DNA from 3 places in the Aeribacillus sp. FSL K6-1121 genome. Region 2 is predicted to be linked to each of the others. Evidence: riboswitches for the same ligand, from Rfam matches in the RefSeq annotation. Region 2 holds a riboswitch; each other region holds the start of a gene.
What was found. Region 2 has a riboswitch for cobalamin ahead of NSQ61_RS08920 (ABC transporter substrate-binding protein). Riboswitches for the same ligand answer to the same signal wherever they lie in the genome.

Region 1: another riboswitch for cobalamin. It lies ahead of metE (5-methyltetrahydropteroyltriglutamate--homocysteine S-methyltransferase); the one in region 2 lies ahead of NSQ61_RS08920 (ABC transporter substrate-binding protein).
Region 3: another riboswitch for cobalamin. It lies ahead of NSQ61_RS00415 (ribonucleoside-diphosphate reductase subunit alpha); the one in region 2 lies ahead of NSQ61_RS08920 (ABC transporter substrate-binding protein).

The regions. Positions count from the first base shown of each region.
Region 1 covers NZ_JBBOPS010000001.1:3,383,084-3,386,366, reverse strand. The annotation lists gene nfsA (oxygen-insensitive NADPH nitroreductase) at 1-484, opposite strand, end outside; cobalamin riboswitch at 883-1,082, shown strand; gene metE (5-methyltetrahydropteroyltriglutamate--homocysteine S-methyltransferase) at 1,221-3,283, shown strand, end outside.
Region 2 covers NZ_JBBOPS010000001.1:1,825,472-1,828,754, reverse strand. The annotation lists gene NSQ61_RS08925 (N-acetylmuramoyl-L-alanine amidase) at 1-1,023, opposite strand, end outside; cobalamin riboswitch at 1,229-1,409, shown strand; gene NSQ61_RS08920 (ABC transporter substrate-binding protein) at 1,514-2,488, shown strand; gene NSQ61_RS08915 (FecCD family ABC transporter permease) at 2,451-3,283, shown strand, end outside.
Region 3 covers NZ_JBBOPS010000001.1:85,931-89,213, reverse strand. The annotation lists gene NSQ61_RS00425 (globin-coupled sensor protein) at 1-350, opposite strand, end outside; gene NSQ61_RS00420 (Hsp20/alpha crystallin family protein) at 694-1,134, shown strand; cobalamin riboswitch at 1,268-1,446, shown strand; gene NSQ61_RS00415 (ribonucleoside-diphosphate reductase subunit alpha) at 1,583-3,283, shown strand, end outside.

The DNA.
Region 1 (3,283 bases), 1.6 Mb from region 2:
TTAATGCAAAAAGAGGAATAACCTTGTTTGGAATTTTCAACAGCTTCGATACTTCTTCTAAATTATTGCGGATGCCTCCGATGTAGCAAATGCCGAGTCCCATTGACTCAGCCGCCAACGCAGCATTTTGAGCGGCCAGTGCAGCATCAATGAGAGCTACCATAAATTTTTCAGTGCTCCTCAATGAATCTTCTACATTTTTGCCTTCCATTTCACCAATGACTTCATGACGGTGCAAATCAGCGCAAAAAATAAATAAATGTCCGCTCTTCTCTACGTAAGCTTGGTTTCCTGCCTGTTCAGCGAGCTTTTTTTTCGTTTGTATATTTTTCACCCCGATAATGGAATAGGCTTGCATGTAACTTGAAGTTGAAGCGGCTTGGGCGCATTCGACAATTAATCGGATTTGCTCATCTGTCAAAGGCCGATCCTCAAAATGACGAACGGAACGGTGATTTAAAATGGTTTTGATAATGTCGTTCAACATAATCATCCTTTCTATGGTCTCACTTATTTTTTGAAAAATCACACTTCTTCCAATCCAAGTATTAACATGAAAATGCTTCTCTTTCAAATGATTCGTATTGAAAAATACGTTTTTTACAGCTCCTTTTTCAGTGAAGGCTCCAAGCACCTAATTTTACCATCGTATCTCAAACTATTCACTACAACGCTCCTGTATTGTAAACAACAAAATTTTTCAAATTTACGTTATTAGAAAAATTAAATTTTAAAAACGACCCTATAAACATTTCGCAATTTGTATGCGAATTTCTGCTTCTGTCCATTGATTTCCCAAAATAGGGCAGCACTTTTCTGAACCTAAAAAATAGGGATTGAAAAAACAAAAAAAATCATCTATTCTGATAATTATAGTTTCATATAGTGTTCCAAGCAGCAGGTGCGTCATATTGCGTCGGCAATATGCGCTTAAAAGGGAAGATTGGTGAAATTCCAACACGGTCGCGCCACTGTGATGGGGAGCTTTTGGCCATCATCCACTGTTTCAATTTTTGAAATGGGAAGGAGGATCGAAAGCGATGATCCTAAGTCAGGAGACCTGCCTGTTGTATGCACTGCCACCTACGCGTCATAGGGAGGAGTGATGAAGCCATGTTGAGATTTAAGCCCTTCATGTATCTCAACACGAGTTAGAGTCCACAATTCCCTCTTTCACGCGTAAAAAGAGGGTTTTTATTATGTGTTGAGATACAAATCAAATGGGGGTGTCATTATTGACATTAATTAGTTCAAATCTTGGCTATCCAAGAATTGGTGAAAGAAGAGAATGGAAAAGAGCGCTGGAATCATTTTGGAACGGAAACATTTCAGAAAGCAGCTTGGAGGAAACATTAAAAGATATACGTCTTCTCAATCTGAAAAAACAGAAGGAAAAAGGAATAGACCTGATTCCTGTCGGAGATTTTTCATTATATGACCATGTCCTCGATACTGCTTTTATGTTTGGGTATATTCCTTCTAGATTCCAGCATATGGAGCCGACTTCATTAAAAACATATTTTGCAATGGCTAGAGGCTCTGATGAAGCAGAAGCAATGGAAATGACCAAATGGTTCAACACAAACTACCATTATATTGTTCCGGAGCTTGAAAATAAAACGCCGGCGTTAGTAAAGAACCGTCTGCTTGAACTTTTTCAGGAAGCGAAAAACGAGCTGAATATTGAAGCAAAACCGGTTTTGCTAGGTCCAATTACTTTTTTAAAGCTGGCAAAACAATACGATCAACACGATTTTCATAAACATTTGTCTGCTTTAATTCCTGTTTACGTCCAATTGTTGACGGAACTTGCTCAGGCCGGTGCGAAATGGGTGCAAATTGATGAGCCGATTCTTGTACAGGAGCTAGATGATTCATCGATTCCTTTGTTTAAAGAGGTATACGATGCTTTCCACAAAGCGCTTCCTTCGTTAAATATCATTTTGCAAACATACTTTGAAAGTATAACCCATTATCAAGAAATTGTGTCTCTTCCTGTCGCTGCAATTGGCCTGGACTTTGTACATGATCATGGCGTCAATCTGTCGAACATCAAAACGCTCGGCTTTCCGAAAGACAAAATTCTCGCAGCTGGTTTGATCGACGGCCGCAACATTTGGAAAGCATCCTTAGTATCGAAAGCTAAGGAAATCGATGATCTTGCGCAATATGTAGATATTGATAGATTGATCATTCAGCCTTCATGCAGCTTGCTTCATGTACCTGTTACAGTTCAAAACGAACAGAGCTTGCCGTCCATATTGAAAAATGCTCTTTCCTTTGCTGATGAAAAATTGGATGAAGTAAATGAACTCGCTCAATATGCAAAAGGGAAAAGAACGATCGATGATTTAAAACAATATGACCGCTCTTATACGGATTTTATCCATTCTTCCTTTCGGACAAATGAGAAGGTTCAAGAGGCCGCCAAAAATATCGGAGCATATCCAACGAAACGCTTGGATTATACCGAACGGCAAAAACTGCATAAAAAAAGATGGAATCTGCCGATTTTACCAACTACTACGATCGGAAGCTTTCCGCAGACGAAAGAAATCCGGCAAATCCGCTTAAAATGGCGGAAAGGCGAATATTCAAACGAGCAGTATGAATCGGTCATCAATAATGAAATAAAAAAATGGATTGACATTCAAGAGCAGCTCGGTTTAGACGTATTCGTCCATGGGGAATTTGAACGGACCGATATGGTCGAATTTTTCGGGGAAAAATTAAATGGAATTGCTGTTACGAATAACGGCTGGGTGCAATCATACGGGTCACGATGCGTGAGACCGCCGATTATTTACGGAGATGTAGCATTTGATCAGCCGATGACCGTAAAAGAAAGCGTATATGCACAATCACTGACAAGCAAGCCTGTTAAAGGGATGCTGACAGGACCTGTCACGATCCTAAACTGGTCATTTGTGCGCAATGACATCGACCGTATAAGCGTTCTTCGCCAGCTCGCCCTTGCCATTCGCGAAGAAGTGCTAGCTTTAGAGAAAAATGGAATAGGCATGATTCAAGTTGATGAGCCTGCATTACGTGAAGGATTGCCTCTGAAACAATCAAAACAAAAAGAATATATCGAAGGAGCTGCTGAAGCCTTCAAGCTCGCCACCAGCTCTGTTCGTCCGGAAACACAAATCCATACTCATATGTGCTATTCGCAATTTGAGGATATCATGGAGGCAATTGATGACCTTGATGCGGATGTCATTTCTATTGAATCTTCCCGAAGCCATGGAGAGCTTGTTCATGCTTTTGAAACGTATCAATA
Region 2 (3,283 bases):
TTGTTCATACAAATCGCCCAGCTGAGGTGCGCTAGGATTTGTTTTTTCTACATATAAATCCAAGATTGTTCCCGATACGAGCGTTTCCCCTAAAATAGGGATATCCCTTGAATCGGGAGAAGGGGTTTTCGGTTGAGGTGTTGATGAACGGGATGAATCTGTCTTTTGGCCTGATTGTGCCGTTCCTTGTTCTGCAGGGGTTAATATAAATGCATCCTTGTATCCTAATTGAACAAGCCTTGCCAACTGGTCTTTTGCATTTTGCAAATTTTTAAATGCTCCTGTTTGAACGCGGAAATAACTTGCTCCGTCCACCATCGCAGCGGAAAGGAAACTATCAACATTTTTTCCTTTCAGTTCATTTATCAGCTTTTCTGCATTTTCTCGGTTTTTAAAGGAACCGGCAATGACTTTGTACATCCTGCTGCCTGCAGCGGGCGATGGCTGCGGAGTTGGGGTGGTGCGTGTCGACTTTCTGGGCAAATTAAGCGCTTTTCCGATTCCATCGGCTAAGCTTGCTGCATAGTCGCTCATAAAGTCAGACGATGTTAAAAGTTTGATGTCATTCGAATGGTCAATAAACAATGTTTCCAAAAGAACCGCAGGCATTTTTGTTTCTCTTAATACGTGAAAATTGGCGCTTTTTTTGCCCCGATCCTTTACGCTATATTTCGGACCGATGACGCTCATAATTTGATCATGGATGACGGACCGGTATTGGATCGTTCTTGGAGAGGCCCCTCCGTTATAAACATAGCTTTCAAAACCTGTTCCTCCGCCGGCATTAATATGAATGGAACAGAAAAAATCAACATTCTCTCGATTAGCCATGGATGATCTTTCTGACAAACCGACTGTTCGATCGTCTGTGCGCGTCATGAGCACGTTGACTTGGTAATGTTCAAGTAAATGTTGTCTTGCCAAGAGGGCAATAGTCAACGTAAAATCTTCTTCCTCATAATTTCTATAGGTTGCGCCGGGATCGCTTCCTCCGTGGCCAGGGTCTAAAAGAACGGTTGTCACTGCAATATCCTCCTTCGTTTTCAAACATCCAATTCGCTTGTCTGCAAATATTTTATTCAAGTAATGGAAAGGAAGTTCAAAAAAATTTTATTTTTAGCGAAAACTGTATCGAAATCCAAAACATTTAGGTCAATTTGTCGATTTTTTGCATTTTCTTCCTACCAGAATTCAATCAAATCATGTATAATACATTTCGTCATAACATTATACCAAAAAGCAAACAGGTGCCGGCACATAGCTGCCAGCTTAAAAGGGAAGTTTGGTGAAAATCCAACGCGGTCCCGCCACTGTGAATGGGAGCAACCTGGGAAAACCACTGTTTCAACGGGAAGGTCCAGGAAGCGATGACCATGAGCCAGGAGACCTGCCTGTTTGAGCACACCTAAAACCCTACGCGGATAGGGAGGTGTTTGAAAACAATACATATGTACGTTTTCAGACATCTTCTTATCGAATTCAAGAAGATGTTTTTTATTGGAGGAGGAAAATGATGAAAAAACTATCTGCACTATTTTTAGCCTTATTACTTCTATTTGGAATTGCGGCTGGATGCGGCCAACAAAATACATCAGAGCCGTCTGAAAACAAAAGCAATCAAAAGACGGAAGAGACGGCTTCACAATTTCCGGTGAAGGTCAAGGACGGTTTAGGAAATGAGGTGACGGTAAACGAAAAACCGGAGCGGATTGTTTCGCTAATTCCAAGCAATACTGAAATTGCCTATGCTTTAGGGTTGGGTGAACAAATTGTCGGTGTAAGTGATAATGACAACTATCCGGAAGATGTTCAAAACAAAGAAAAGGTTGGCGGGATGGAATTTAATGTTGAAAAAATTATTTCTTTAAAACCGGATCTTGTTTTAGCGCATGCTTCCAGCGCCCATAACTCGCAGGAAGGGCTGAAGCAGCTGAAAGATGCGGGAATAAATGTTTTTGTAGTCGAAGATGCCCAATCATTTGATAAAGTGTATGACTCCATCCAGACAATCGGCAAAATTACAGGGACAAGTGACAAAGCCGAAGATATTGTGGCTGAGATGAAAACGAAACTGGCGGATATTCAAGAAAAAGGAAAAACGATTCCGGATGATCAAAAAGTGTCTGTTTTTGTCGAAGTGAATCCCGCACCACAAATCTATACGACTGGAAAAGGAACGTTTATGGATGAAATGCTAACGATCATTGGAGCAAAAAATGCAGCGGGCGATCAAGAAGGCTGGCCGCAAATGACGGAAGAAGCCGTTGTAAAACTGAACCCAGACGTCATTGTGACGACATACGGCTATTACGTCGATAAAGCTGTTGACCAGGTGTTGGCACGCAAAGGATGGGAAAATGTATCAGCGGTGAAAAATAAACGGGTTTACGATGTGCATTCCGACTTGGTGAGCCGCCCAGGCCCAAGATTGGTTGAAGGAGTAGAAGAACTTGCGAAAGCAATTTATCCGGATGTCTACAAAAAATAAACATGTGGTCGCCTATACGGCGACCGCTTGTTTTCTTATTTTTTCCGTCTTTTTAGGAATTTCTATCGGAACGTTTCACATCACGTTTAAGGATATTTTCCAAATAATTTTCAATCAACTGTTTCATACTGGTTTGGCGCCGGACATTGATGAAAGCATGAAAAGCATTGTGCTTGATATTCGACTTCCTCGTGTCGTTTTAGCCGGACTTGTCGGAGCCTCGCTTGCAATGGCGGGGGCTTGTTATCAAGGGCTTTTGCAAAACCCTTTGGCAGATCCTTATACGCTCGGTGTTTCATCAGGTTCTTCTTTAGGTGCTGTACTTGTTCTTTTTTTCGGCATTCAAATTCCTTTTTTCGGCTCATTCACTTTGCCGGTTGTCAGCATTTTTACGGGTTTTTTAACGATTTTGGCTGTGATTTTGTTCGCCAATTTCATTGAAAAAACGATGAGGATTGAAACCATTGTGCTGACCGGAATTATTTTAAGTTCCTTTTTAAGTGCTTTCATTTCGTTGATGATTGCCCTGACAGGAGAAGAATTGCGACAAATTGTCAACTGGCTGTTAGGAAGCGTTGCGATGCGCGGCTGGGGATACGTTTTGATGCTTTTGCCGTTTTTTTTAATCGGGTCCATTTTGATTTTTGTAAACGGAACAGAATTAAACGCTCTGTCCTTTGGCGAAGAAAAGGCGAAGCAGCTTGGGGTCCATGTAAAAAGGAGAAAGCTGTTTATTTTAGCATCATCCTCTTGTTTAGCCGGTGCGGCCGTTGCCATCAGCGGAACGATTGGGTT
Region 3 (3,283 bases), 1.7 Mb from region 2:
ACAGCAATCCGCTTCATTCTTGTTATATCTTCATCTGTCAAGGATCCGCTAAACATAAGCAGCACATGTTTTTTCAATCTTTCCTTCTGCTTTTCGATCGAGCTGTATTTATTAATTATGTCAATCAAAAATTGTTCTTGATGGAGAGCATCATAAAATGCATCGATAATAAACTTTATGTTTTCTTCAATCGCATCTTTTAATATAAGAGTACAAATAAGATCATCCTTTGTCAGGCCAACCATCGCTAATTGTCTTTGATATTTTTCATCAGTCACTTCAAGTTTTACTTGTTGAAGATCTACTTGTTTTTCAAAAAGTGATGGAACTTGTTTTCTTTTTTTAAACATTGGTTGATTTCCCCTTCAAAATTCATTATTAGTGTCCATTGTATATATCGGCAATTAAAAATAGATGATCAACAATTTTTTCAATTAATTTTTAAAATTTATTCAAATTCGTTACATTCAATATTCGAAAATGAAATATTTTCTATAAAACTAAAGATTACTGTTGACGAAAAACATGTTTAAAGGCGATTATAAATAGTAAAAATCTGAAAGAGCTCTATTCCGAAATAACTTTGGATACACCGGACATTGAAAACAATAATTGGAATTTTGCTTGGTGAATATTTCTCGGTTACAACACAAATAATATTTTCTGTAAAAAAATCAAAGGAGGAACAATCATATGGCTCTCATTCCTTACGATCCTTTTTCTGAGATCAACCAATTTAGACGAAACATGAATCGCGTTTTTTCTGAAGGCTTCCCGCATTTTTTTGAAAACTTTGAGACTATGAATACCCCCCGGCTTGATATTCATGAAACTGCTAATGAAGTAATTGTTACGTGTGATTTGCCCGGCCTTGAAAAAAAGGAAGACGTTGACATTCATCTTGATCGCAACGTTCTTACGATCAGTGGCACAATTCAAAGAAGCAAAGAAGTAAAGGAAGAAGAAATGCATAGACGCGAACGGTTTATCGGGCGGTTTCACCGTGCTGTTGCATTGCCGGCAAATGTAAAAGAAGAAGAAGTGAGCGCGACATATAAAAATGGCGTTCTGGAAATCCGTATTCCAAAACAAACCGAAAACAACAAAAAGAAAATTGATATTCAGTTTCATTAATTGTTTCGTGAGGTTGCAAAATTTCAATCAGCCTCACTTTTTTATTGCAATTTTCGCCAAGTACGATTATGATGAATATATAACATCAAAAATCTATATATTGTGTAATCAAAAACAATTAAATACTATATATTGAAAACCTAACGACAAAGGTGCTGTTTTCAGCTTAAAAGGGAATCCGGTGAGAATCCGGAACTGTCCCCGCAACTGTGAGTGCTACGAAATGAATAATCCACTGTACGTTTCGTATGGGAAGGATTCAAAGTAGGATGAAGCACGAGTCAGGAGACCTGCCTTTGTCCGAACGTTTCTAATTCTTCGGGGGTTGGGAAGATGAAACGATGGTTTGAATGGAGTAGTTTCGCCTTGTAAACTGCCTCCTTTTTAATCATCGTTTGATCCGCTCAGCTTCCTGAGCGATTTTTTATTTTGATAAGGAGGATGTTTGATGAATATTACGAAAGCATTAAATCTATACGAGGTTTTTCAAAATCATTTTAACAGGAGCGATTTGGAGCTTTATCTAAGGCAGCTTGAAGAAAAGTTTCCGTCCCTTTCCTTTCATGAATACAGCGAAAGAGTGCTGACAACCTTACAATACCAGCAGATTGATGATCTTGAAAAATTTACAAACCTGCTGATTATTGAAGCTTTAGCAAACATTTCGGAAAGTGAGCCGGATTGGACTTTTTTAGCTGCACACGTATTTCTTGAAAAAATTTACCATGAAGCGAGCCAAAACAGAAATTACAACCAACCGGGCTACGGCGATTTTTATTTGTTAATCGAAACATTAACCGATCTTGGAATCTACAGCCCTCTTTTGCTAGAGCATTATTCAAAAGAGGAAATTATGGAGCTGGGAAATGCCATTGATCCTGAGAAGGACAAGCTGTTTACATACATCGGATTAAGGACCCTTTACGACCGGTATTTAGCTAAAGATTTTCATAAACGAACATTTGAGCTTCCACAGGAACGTTTTATGATCATCGCTATGACGTTAATGATGAAAGAGCATCCATCCAAACGTTTGCATCTTGTAAAGGAAGCGTATTGGGCATTGAGCCATTTATATATGACGGTTGCAACACCGACATTGGCTAATGCAGGAAAATCAGTCGGTCAGCTTTCAAGCTGCTTTATTGATACGGTAGACGACAGCCTTCAAGGCATTTATGATTCGAACACTGATATTGCCAATGTTTCTAAAAGCGGCGGAGGCATTGGAGTTTATTTAGGGAAAATCAGAAGCCGCGGAAGCGATATCCGGGGGTTCAAAGGAGTTTCATCAGGTGTCATTCCTTGGATGAAGCAATTAAATAATACGGCGGTGAGCGTCGACCAGCTCGGCCAAAGAAAAGGAGCAATTGCCGTTTATTTGGATGTTTGGCATAAAGATATTTTCGCCTTCCTTGATGCAAAATTAAATAACGGAGATGAACGGCTGCGCACCCATGATTTATTTACAGGTGTATGCATTCCTGACCTATTTATGGAGCAAGTTGAAAAGCGCGGGGACTGGTATTTGTTCGATCCCCACGAAGTTCGCAAAGTCATGGGATTCAGTCTGGAAGATTATTATGATGAAGAAAAAGGTAACGGCAGCTTTCGGGAAAAATATTTTGAGTGCGTGAATCATCCTTCCTTATCTAAAGAAAAAGTGCCTGCGATTGAAATAATGAAACGGATTATGATCAGCCAGCTTGAAACGGGAACGCCTTTTATGTTTTATCGGGATGAAGTGAATCGAAAAAACGCAAACAAGCATGCCGGCATGATTTATTGCAGCAATTTATGCACAGAGATTGCGCAAAATCAAAGTGCTACTACTGTTGAAGAACAATATGTTGAAGATGGAAAAATTGTCATTGTGAAAAAGCCCGGCGATTTCGTCGTCTGCAACCTTTCTTCCATCAACTTGGCACGGGCTGTCCCAGACAACGTTCTGGAACGTTTAATCCCTATTCAAGTGCGGATGCTGGACAACGTTATCGATTTAAATAACATTCCGGTATTACAGGCGAAGCTTACAAATGAAAAATACCGTGCAATCGGTCTTGGAACGTTTGGCATGCATCATTTATTTGCACTAAAGGAAATTACATGGGAAAGCGACGAGGCAGTCCAATTTGTCGACCAATTATAT